DNA from 2 places in the Paenibacillus sp. fava2 genome. Region 2 is predicted to be linked to the other one. Evidence: predicted binding sites of a transcription regulator. Region 2 holds the regulator's gene; the other holds the start of a gene.
What was found. The regulator CtsR, encoded in region 2, represses protease genes until heat stress. The targets are predictions, from matches to a motif close to ATGGTCAATAAAGGTCAAACA.

Region 1: the regulator CtsR is predicted to act here: its motif matches at 2,595-2,615, upstream of clpP (ATP-dependent Clp endopeptidase proteolytic subunit ClpP).

The regions. Positions count from the first base shown of each region.
Region 1 covers NZ_CM177755.1:171,212-175,870, reverse strand. The annotation lists gene gap (type I glyceraldehyde-3-phosphate dehydrogenase) at 1-939, opposite strand, end outside; gene AC4G46_RS00885 (sugar-binding transcriptional regulator) at 1,056-2,108, opposite strand; tRNA gene AC4G46_RS00880 (tRNA-Arg) at 2,434-2,508, shown strand; gene clpP (ATP-dependent Clp endopeptidase proteolytic subunit ClpP) at 2,702-3,298, shown strand; gene AC4G46_RS00870 (GDSL-type esterase/lipase family protein) at 3,393-4,031, opposite strand; gene AC4G46_RS00865 (PdaC/SigV domain-containing protein) at 4,207-4,659, opposite strand, start outside.
Region 2 covers NZ_CM177755.1:6,639,467-6,644,125, reverse strand. The annotation lists rRNA gene AC4G46_RS29415 (23S ribosomal RNA) at 1-1,015, shown strand, start outside; rRNA gene rrf (5S ribosomal RNA) at 1,212-1,328, shown strand; gene AC4G46_RS29405 (GNAT family N-acetyltransferase) at 1,772-2,944, shown strand; gene AC4G46_RS29400 (CtsR family transcriptional regulator) at 3,349-3,810, shown strand; gene mcsA (protein-arginine kinase activator protein McsA) at 3,838-4,362, shown strand; gene mcsB (protein-arginine kinase McsB) at 4,391-4,659, shown strand, end outside.

The sequences.
Region 1 (4,659 bases), 810 kb from region 2:
CCAAGCAACAGTTTTAACCAGTTGTTTGTCGCCAACAGTCAGGACTTTGGTTTGTGTTGCATCGTACAGGGAACCGAAAGTCATGCCCTTGATGTCGGAAGATACGATTTCATCTTCAGTGTAGCCGTAAGTTTCTGGATCGGAAGCTTCCTTCATTGCTGCGTTGATTTCTTCAACAGTTACGGATTTTTCAAGAACAGTAACCAGCTCAGTCAGGGAACCTGTAGCAACAGGCACGCGTTGTGCTGCTCCGTCAAGTTTGCCTTTCAGTTCTGGAATTACCAGACCGATTGCTTTTGCAGCACCGGTAGTGTTAGGGATGATGTTCTCAGCAGCTGCACGAGCGCGTCTGAAGTCACCTTTAGCGTGTGGAGCATCAAGAGTGTTCTGGTCGCCAGTGTAAGCGTGGATTGTAGTCATCAGGCCTTCAACCACACCGAACTTGTCGTTCAGGACTTTTGCCATTGGAGCCAGGCAGTTGGTTGTGCAAGATGCGCCGGAGATAACTGTTTCGGAACCATCAAGGATGTCATGGTTAACGTTGTAAACAACAGTTTTCATGTCGCCTGTAGCTGGAGCAGAGATAACTACTTTTTTAGCTCCGCCTTTAAGGTGCTTTTCAGCAGCTTCTTTAGTTGTGAAGAAGCCTGTGCACTCCAGAACGATGTCTACGCCGAGGTCGCCCCAAGGCAGTTCTTCTGGGTTACGGTTCGCAAGAACCTTAACTTCTTTACCGTTTACTTTGAAGAATCCGTCATGAACTTCAACGTCTCCCTGGAATTTACCTTGAGTTGTATCATATTTAAGCAAATGAGCAAGCATCTTAGCGTCAGTCAAGTCGTTGATTGCTACCACTTCGATACCTTCTACATTTTGAATACGGCGGAATGCAAGGCGTCCAATACGTCCAAAACCGTTAATACCAACTTTTACACTCATTGAATAGTTCCTCCTAGATTTCGTTTTATTTATTCAAGACAAGCCGTGAAGCTCGTCAAGACAACAATGTTAAGTATAATGCAAAATAACTGCGAAAGCTCCCCATATCCTGGAATCTATAGCACATGCTGCAACTCTGTGTCGATTTCTTTGCCGATTTCGACGGCAGCTGCCTCATCAATAACCAGAATATCCTCTTGCCCGAAGCGCAGCATTGCGTGGATTGCTTTGGCTTTGCGTTTGCCCCCTGCGATCCCGATGACGACCTCTGTACGGAGTATATCCTCTAAACGGAGCCCGATCGTACGCATGGTATGGACAACCTCGCCGGCTTCATTAAAATAGTAACCAAACGACTCGGCAACCGCACCTTCGGCCTGAATCTCCGAGACCGTAGTCTCATCCAGCCTGCGGCGGCGGGTCATTTCCAGGGCATCACCGATCCCATGGACAATGATACGCGATCTGCGGATAATTTGTACAATCTCGCCGATGTTCGAGTCATGCCCCAGCGACTGGTAAGCTTCCTCGCTGAGCAGATCCGGCACATGCAGCAGACGGTAATTAGCTCCGATCCGCTTAGCCATGGTAGAAGCAATCGTATTGGCCTGAATCTCCATGCTCTCTCCAAGCCCTCCGCGTGCAGGGACAACCCATGCATTCTTATAGGAGGCGGATAAAGGCAGGGTCAGCTGATCGGCCATCTCAGCCAGTGTAGAGCCGCCTGTTACGGCAATGGTATCGTCACCGCGCAGTACACCGAGAAAGGCCTTGGCGCCTGCACGTCCCAGCTCACGCTTGGTGAACGGAGATGATTCACAATCCCCAGGCACGATAATAACTTTACTAAGATCATACGTTGAGCGGATCTTCTCTTCCAGATCATCCAGGCCGAACAGGCTCTTGGCGATCGGCTCCAGCAGGTCAAGCGTTCTGCGACCGGCATCGCTAATACGCATGCCGACACTCTCGATCTCAATGAGCCCTTGCGATTTCAGAAGATCCGTCTCGGCACGCAGTACCCGCTCGGTCATATCCAGCGACGCGGCCAGTGTTCTGCGCCCAATAATATCGGACAGCATGATCTGATGTAGAATCGTGTAACGTCTCTTAAGGGTTTCCATGAGATCCGGCAGAAGCTGCTTTTGGATTTCCAATAAATTGCGCATGCTTTCACTCCTGCAACTTCGTCTTTCTCTATTCCCTTGTTCGTGGTCTCAAAATGTCCCGGGTTAACTTTTTAAGTCCCACTCATATTCTAACCAAATATTACGCGGAGTGCAAGTCATCCGAGAGTATAATTCTCAACCGCTTTTCATCTTATACATCTGTCACAGGGTGTAAGAGACGGACATCCCTTTGGGCACAGCCGAAACAGCCTGTCCTCTTCACGGATGAACGGAAACAGAATGTTTGGAGCCTTAAAGTTATTTTCGAGGACATCTTCAATGTTTATTGCAATTTATAAGTTCATGTATTATAATAAATTCTGTTGCGCCCGTGGTCCAATGGATATGACGTAGGCCTCCGAAGCCTGAGATCCAAGTTCGATTCTTGGCGGGCGCGCCATTAATTTCATGTTTGTACATAATTTAGCAGTAGTCCTACTGTTAATTAACCAAAGAGCCGCTTGTCGGCTCTTTTTTTTAAAACTAAGTTTGACTTTCTTTGACTTTTTGTTTGATTTTGTTTATCATGTGGTTAATACGGTAACAGTAAAAATGAACACATTCCGAAGAACCCATTCAAGGAGGTTTTACACGTGAGTTATATTCCTATGGTAGTAGAACAGAGCAACCGCGGCGAACGCGCTTATGACATCTATTCCCGCCTGCTGAAGGACCGCATTATTTTCCTTGGAACGGATGTTAATGACGTTGTAGCCAATTCCATCATCGCACAAATGCTGTTCCTGGCCGCCGAAGACCCGGATAAGGACATTCACCTGTACATCAACAGCCCGGGCGGTTCGATTACAGCCGGTATGGCTATCTTTGATACAATGCAATACATCAAACCGGATGTATCCACGATCTGCGTGGGTATGGCGGCTTCCATGGGAGCATTCCTGCTGAATGCCGGAGCCAAGGGCAAACGCTTCGCGCTGCCTAACAGCGAAATCATGATTCACCAGCCGCTGGGCGGGGCTCAGGGCCAGGCAACGGATATTGAAATCCGCGCCCGCCGCATCCTGAAGCTGCGCGACAAGCTGAACCGCATCCTCTCCGAGCGTACCGGCCAGCCGCTGGAACGCATTGAGAAGGATACAGACCGCGATTACTTCATGAGCGCTGCTGATGCAGCCGAGTACGGTATCGTCGATAAAGTTATCGAGAAGACACTGCCAGCCGGCGTGTAAGCTGAATAACAGCACAGAAGGCTGCCGGGACCCTCAAGGGTCCCGGCAGCCTTCTTTTACATTCTTATATATTCAGTTCCAGACCCGTATAAACTTAACCAAGCCGCCCGTAGCCCAGACCGTTCAGCTTGCCGGCAATAATCCGGTAGCCCCTGCTATTAGGATGGATATGATCAAGAAACAATAAACCGCGCTCATTGCCTGCAAACTCATTGTATATGGAGGCAAACCCGCAGACCCGGCTGCTGTAGCCGGCAGTATACCGGTTGAACTGCCGGACCCATTCCGTGGCTTCATCTATCTGCGGATAGGGATTGTACAGTCCGACAATACGGATGATGTATGGCTTACTCATGCCGGCCTTGAGCTGTGACAGCGTACCCATGATATCACTGATATTCCGTTTGCAGTCCCGCAGAGCCTTCTGCAGCAGCGGTGACAGATCACCGGGACGGCTGCCGGCTGCCTTGGCAGCTTTGATCAGGTCATTCCCGCCGATGGAGATTGTGATCAGGTCAGCCTCCTGTACGGCCAGGCGGAAATTATAATCGCCCTTCAGCCGCTGCTCCAGACCTTCCGTAGTCAGTCCGTTTACACCAAGGTTCGTCAGACGGATTGGCGTTCTCAGGCGGGCCTCCGCCATTCTCCGGTAGACCGGTACGAACCCGTTTCCGGGCAGCGCCCCGAAGCCTGTCGTCAGGGAATCTCCGATCGCTGTGTACTGATAGCTCATCCTTTTCTTCCCCCTTCCTGTTAAGCGGTACTTTCTACAGCTTATGAACAGGAGAGGCACCCCGTAACGGCAGGGCGTCCTTATACACAGATGCGGATACCTTCTAAGAGTAAAGAGCCCTCCGGCTTCCTGTAGGGAAGCGGAAGGGCTCTTATATTCCCAGGCTGTGCCTGCCTTATTTTAACGAAGCGAACGGGCTGCTACCGTCGGGCAGCAGTTCCTTGAAGGTAAAGTCAAACTGCGGGAACCCCGAAGCATATGCGGTGTACTCATACAGCTGGAAGAACACGACAAGCTTGCCTTCTTTTAAATAAAAATATTTCTCTGTGTTCAGTCCGGTAAATCCGCCAAGGTAGCCGCCCTCAGCCTTAATCCGCTTAGACAGCTTGGTGTTGAGCTCTTTTTTATAATTCGGATTGGCCTTCAGCAGATCACCGATCAGCAGGCGTTTACCGTCCTTCAGCGAGAAAGTAAAGGCATTGCGGTAGGTCATTCCGTGTGCTCCGCCTGTATATCCGTACTGTTCTGTAACCAGACTGAGTACCCCGTCCTTATTGTACGTAACCACATATCCGCCCTGAAAATCATAAGGCCGGTCATCCTCCGACCTGTTAGCGATCTGTTTCTC
Region 2 (4,659 bases):
AGCTATGAACCGAAGCCCCAGTAAACGGCGGCCGTAACTATAACGGTCCTAAGGTAGCGAAATTCCTTGTCAGGTAAATTCTGACCCGCACGAATGGCGTAACGACTTGGGCGCTGTCTCAACGAGAGATCCGGTGAAATTTTAATACCTGTGAAGATGCAGGTTACCCGCGACAAGACGGAAAGACCCCATGGAGCTTTACTGCAGCTTGATATTGAATTTGGGTACGATCTGTACAGGATAGGTGGGAGCCGTAGAAGCAGGAGCGCAAGCTTCTGTGGAGGCGCCGTTGGGATACCACCCTGATCGTATCTAGGTTCTAACCTGGTACCCTAAGCGGGTACGGGGACCGTGTCAGGCGGGCAGTTTGACTGGGGCGGTCGCCTCCTAAAGAGTAACGGAGGCGTTCAAAGGTTCCCTCAGAATGGTTGGAAATCATTCGAAGAGTGCAAAGGCATAAGGGAGCTTGACTGCGAGACCTACAAGTCGAGCAGGGACGAAAGTCGGACTTAGTGATCCGGTGGTACCGCATGGAAGGGCCATCGCTCAACGGATAAAAGCTACCCTGGGGATAACAGGCTTATCTCCCCCAAGAGTCCACATCGACGGGGAGGTTTGGCACCTCGATGTCGGCTCATCGCATCCTGGGGCTGAAGTAGGTCCCAAGGGTTGGGCTGTTCGCCCATTAAAGCGGTACGCGAGCTGGGTTCAGAACGTCGTGAGACAGTTCGGTCCCTATCTGTCGTGGGCGCAGGAAATTTGAGAGGAGCTGTCCTTAGTACGAGAGGACCGGGATGGACGTACCGCTGGTGCACCAGTTGTTTCGCCAGAAGCATGGCTGGGTAGCTACGTACGGACGGGATAAGCGCTGAAAGCATCTAAGCGTGAAGCCCCCCTCAAGATGAGATTTCCCAATTAGTAAGACCCCTTGAAGACGACGAGGTAGATAGGTTGGAGGTGGAAGTGCAGCAATGCATGGAGCTGACCAATACTAATCGGTCGAGGGCTTATCCAAAAACTACCCCAAAAAGTGAAGAAGAGGCTGACGAAGCCGATTCCGAATACTTTCCGGGGGCCCCATAACAAGGGCAAACGCAGATTCGTTTCGGATTCAGTTTTCAGGTGATTAAGCCTGTAACGCAACGACATTTATTCGCACTTCGGGTGATGAACCAAATGTCTAGCGGCAGCGTCTGTTTCACAGACGCATGTTTGGTGGCGATAGCGGAAGGGTTCCACGCGTACCCATCCCGAACACGACCGTTAAGCCTTCCAGCGCCGATGGTACTTGGACCGAAGGGTCCTGGGAGAGTAGGACGCCGCCAAGCGCGTGAGTCCACTGTTGAGCAATCGACAGTGGACTTTTTGCGTCTGTGAATAATTGTGGAAAACTTGTGGATAATTCAGATTGCTGCTGAAAAAGTACACACATGTGGATAGCTTTTTCATTTAACGACTTATCCCCTGTTAAGGGCGAGGAAAGGCATGAATATGTAATTTAGTCAAGAAAATTTCCTAGTAATACACTGTTTTTGGGGATAATATGTGGAATTTGTTGATAACGGTTGCATAACCGTGGATAAGTGTTTTTGGCCGGGGGGCTTTGCCCGGCTTTTTTTGTTGCTGTTTTTACTTTGTGGATAACTCCTGCGATTTTTCTATTAGTCTCCAGAAAGTTTACAGAAAGTCTGCAGAAAATTAGCATACAGCAATCTGGCTTGTTATACTCTCTATAAGCATTAATAAATTTCTGTTTATGAGGTGAACTGACGTGGAAATAAGGCAGCTGAAGCCAGAAGAATTTGAATCAAACTTGACTCTTTCTGAATACGCGTTTCAGTACAAAGTGTCAGCAGAGGCCCGGATAACCCAAAAAGAGAAGTTTAAGCCGGAAAGAGTATGGGGTGTTTTTGAGGAGGGGGAGTTGAAGGCAGGACTCACACTTCTGCCTTTGGAAGTACATATACAGGACAGAATTGTTTCTATGGGGGGAATTGCCGGAGTAGCCACATGGCCGGAGAACCGTAGACAGGGCTACGTCGCGACTCTATTAAAGCATATCCTGCAGGTAATGAATGAGAACGGCCAGTCACTTTCAATGCTGCATCCGTTTCTGATTCCCTTTTACCGCCGGTTCGGCTGGGAGGTTTATTGCGAATACAAAAAGTACACAATTCCTGTGGGTAAATTTCCGGTGAAGACAGAGATCGAAGGCAGTGTGCGGCGTGATGCTGCAGATTTGGAAACACTGGATCTGCTCTACAACCGCTTTGCGTCCCGTTATAACGGAACGCTGAAGAGAAGCATGGGATGGTGGAAGGAGAGTGTCTTGGATGAGGACATGCACCATTGCCTGTTTATCTCGGATGAAGGCGAACCAGAGGGTTACGTACTGTATAAGCTGGAGAAAAGGGAGCTCGTTATTGATGAATTTGTCTATCTGAATGAAAAGGCACGCCGTGGGCTCTGGACATTCCTTGCCAATCACGATTCCATGATCACCGGTGCTTCGCTGAAGCTGGTGCCGTCGGATGATATCCTGCCGTTTCTGCTGCCGGACCCGCGGATTCCACAGGAGAATTATCCTTATTTTATGGCGCGGATTGTTAATGCACAGGCCTTCATAGAATCGTTTATCTTCAATAAACAGCCGGAAGTCCGAAAATATACTTTGTACATTAAAGATGATCATGCTCCATGGAACGATGGAAGCTGGGCGCTGACTGTGAATACAGATGGAGCAGCTTCGCTGGTCCGCTCTGAGGCAGCAGACGGGCAGACAGACCTGAGCTGCAGCATTGGAACGCTGACTGTTCTGCTGATGGGATATAAGCGTCCGAAGGAGCTGGTCAGATACGGCAGCCTGACGGGCGATCCGGAAGCGCTGAAATGGCTGGAAGAGGCTGTACCGCATGCCGAGACCGCCTTGATTGACTTTTTCTGATGCCGCTGAAGCTCTGCCGCTGTTTTGCAGCAGGGAGAGCTTCTTTTTTTACATATGAAATCACCGGGCCGTAAGAATATCCCGAATACATTGGCGGCATTAAGTAAAAAATAAGAGTAACCCCTTGGAATTCAGTGAGAATATGTTATAATATGAAAAAAGTCAAAGAAAGTCAAAGTCAACGAAGGCTCACCAGAGCTATTCTGTTACCTCAGCTTTTTAGTTATTTATAGCAGTGGATCTGCAGGGTTCAATATATATTCCTTTAAGGACGTTGTCGCTGTTCATGCGGCAGCCAAGCCGGGATTCGTGCTTTCACTCTTGGGTTAAGTTCTTTAGAGGCTACTCCGGGCGGATTCGCAGCACAGACGTACACTATTGCATTAAGCACTGGAGGATGAGTGATGCGTAATATCTCTGATATTATCGAACAATATCTGAAGAATATTTTGCATGAAAGTCCCGAAGGTACGGTGGAAATCCAGCGCAATGACCTGGCGGACCAGTTCTCATGCGTGCCGTCACAGATTAATTATGTCATCAGTACACGTTTTACCTTGGAGAAGGGCTATGTGGTGGAGAGCAAGCGCGGCGGCGGCGGTTATATCCGGATTCAGCGTTTTGAGCTGCCCCAGAATGTGGCGCTGTACGCTCATCTCAAATCTACAATAGGAAATGATATTGATCAGAATTCTGCCGAAGGGCTGATCTATCAGCTCGAGGAAGCCCGTTTCCTAAGCAAACGTGAAGCGTGTCTTATGCGCGCCGCTGTTTCCCGGGAATGCCTGACGGTTAATCTGCCGTACCGGGATGAGATTCGTGCCAAGATTATGAAGGCGATGCTAATCTCTTTGTTGGGCAAATAATGGTCATCATAAGGGAGGGACTCCGCTATGCTGTGTCAGGAATGCGGCGTCAAACCGGCTACTCTGCACTTTACCAAGATTGTGAGTGGAGAGAAGACGGAGTTTCATATTTGTGAAAGCTGTGCCCGTGAAAAAGGGGAGATGATTCCCGGAACCGCAGGGGGCTTCTCGATCCACAGCCTGTTATCCGGTCTGCTCGATCTTGAAGGGGCGGGCAAGGAGAAGTCAGCAGCGACCAAAAATGTACAGGGTCTGCACTGCGAGAGCTGCGGCATGACCTATTCCCAGTTCAGCAAGCTTGGACGGTTTGGCTGCAGCTCCTGCTATAAATATTTTGACAGCACGCTGGACCCGCTGTTCAGAAGAGTTCACGGCAGCACCGCACATGTGGGCAAACTGCCCAAACGCGCCGGTGCACAGATCATGTGCAAGCGTCAGATCAATGAATTGAAGCATGAACTGCAGGAAAGCATCATCCAGGAAGAATTTGAAACGGCAGCCGAGCTGCGGGACAAAATCCGCAAACTTGAAAAAGAAATGGCACAAGAGTAAAGTCTTTCATATATAGGGGGGATACGACATGTCAAGTCTCCGGTTTACCGAACAAGCGCTTAGCAACTGGATGCGCTGCGGCGGCAGCCACTCTGAAATTGTGATCAGCAGCCGTATGCGTATCGCCCGCAATCTGGAGCATCTGCCGTTTCCGCTGCTGGCCTCGGCTGAGCAGGCAGAAGAAGCCCTGGAACAGCTTGCCCCTGTGTTTCAAGGAGAAGCCGCAGGGGGCCTTGGTACCTTTGAACTGCTGCGGCTGGATGAGATTAGCGAGCTGGACAAAAAAGTGCTGGTGGA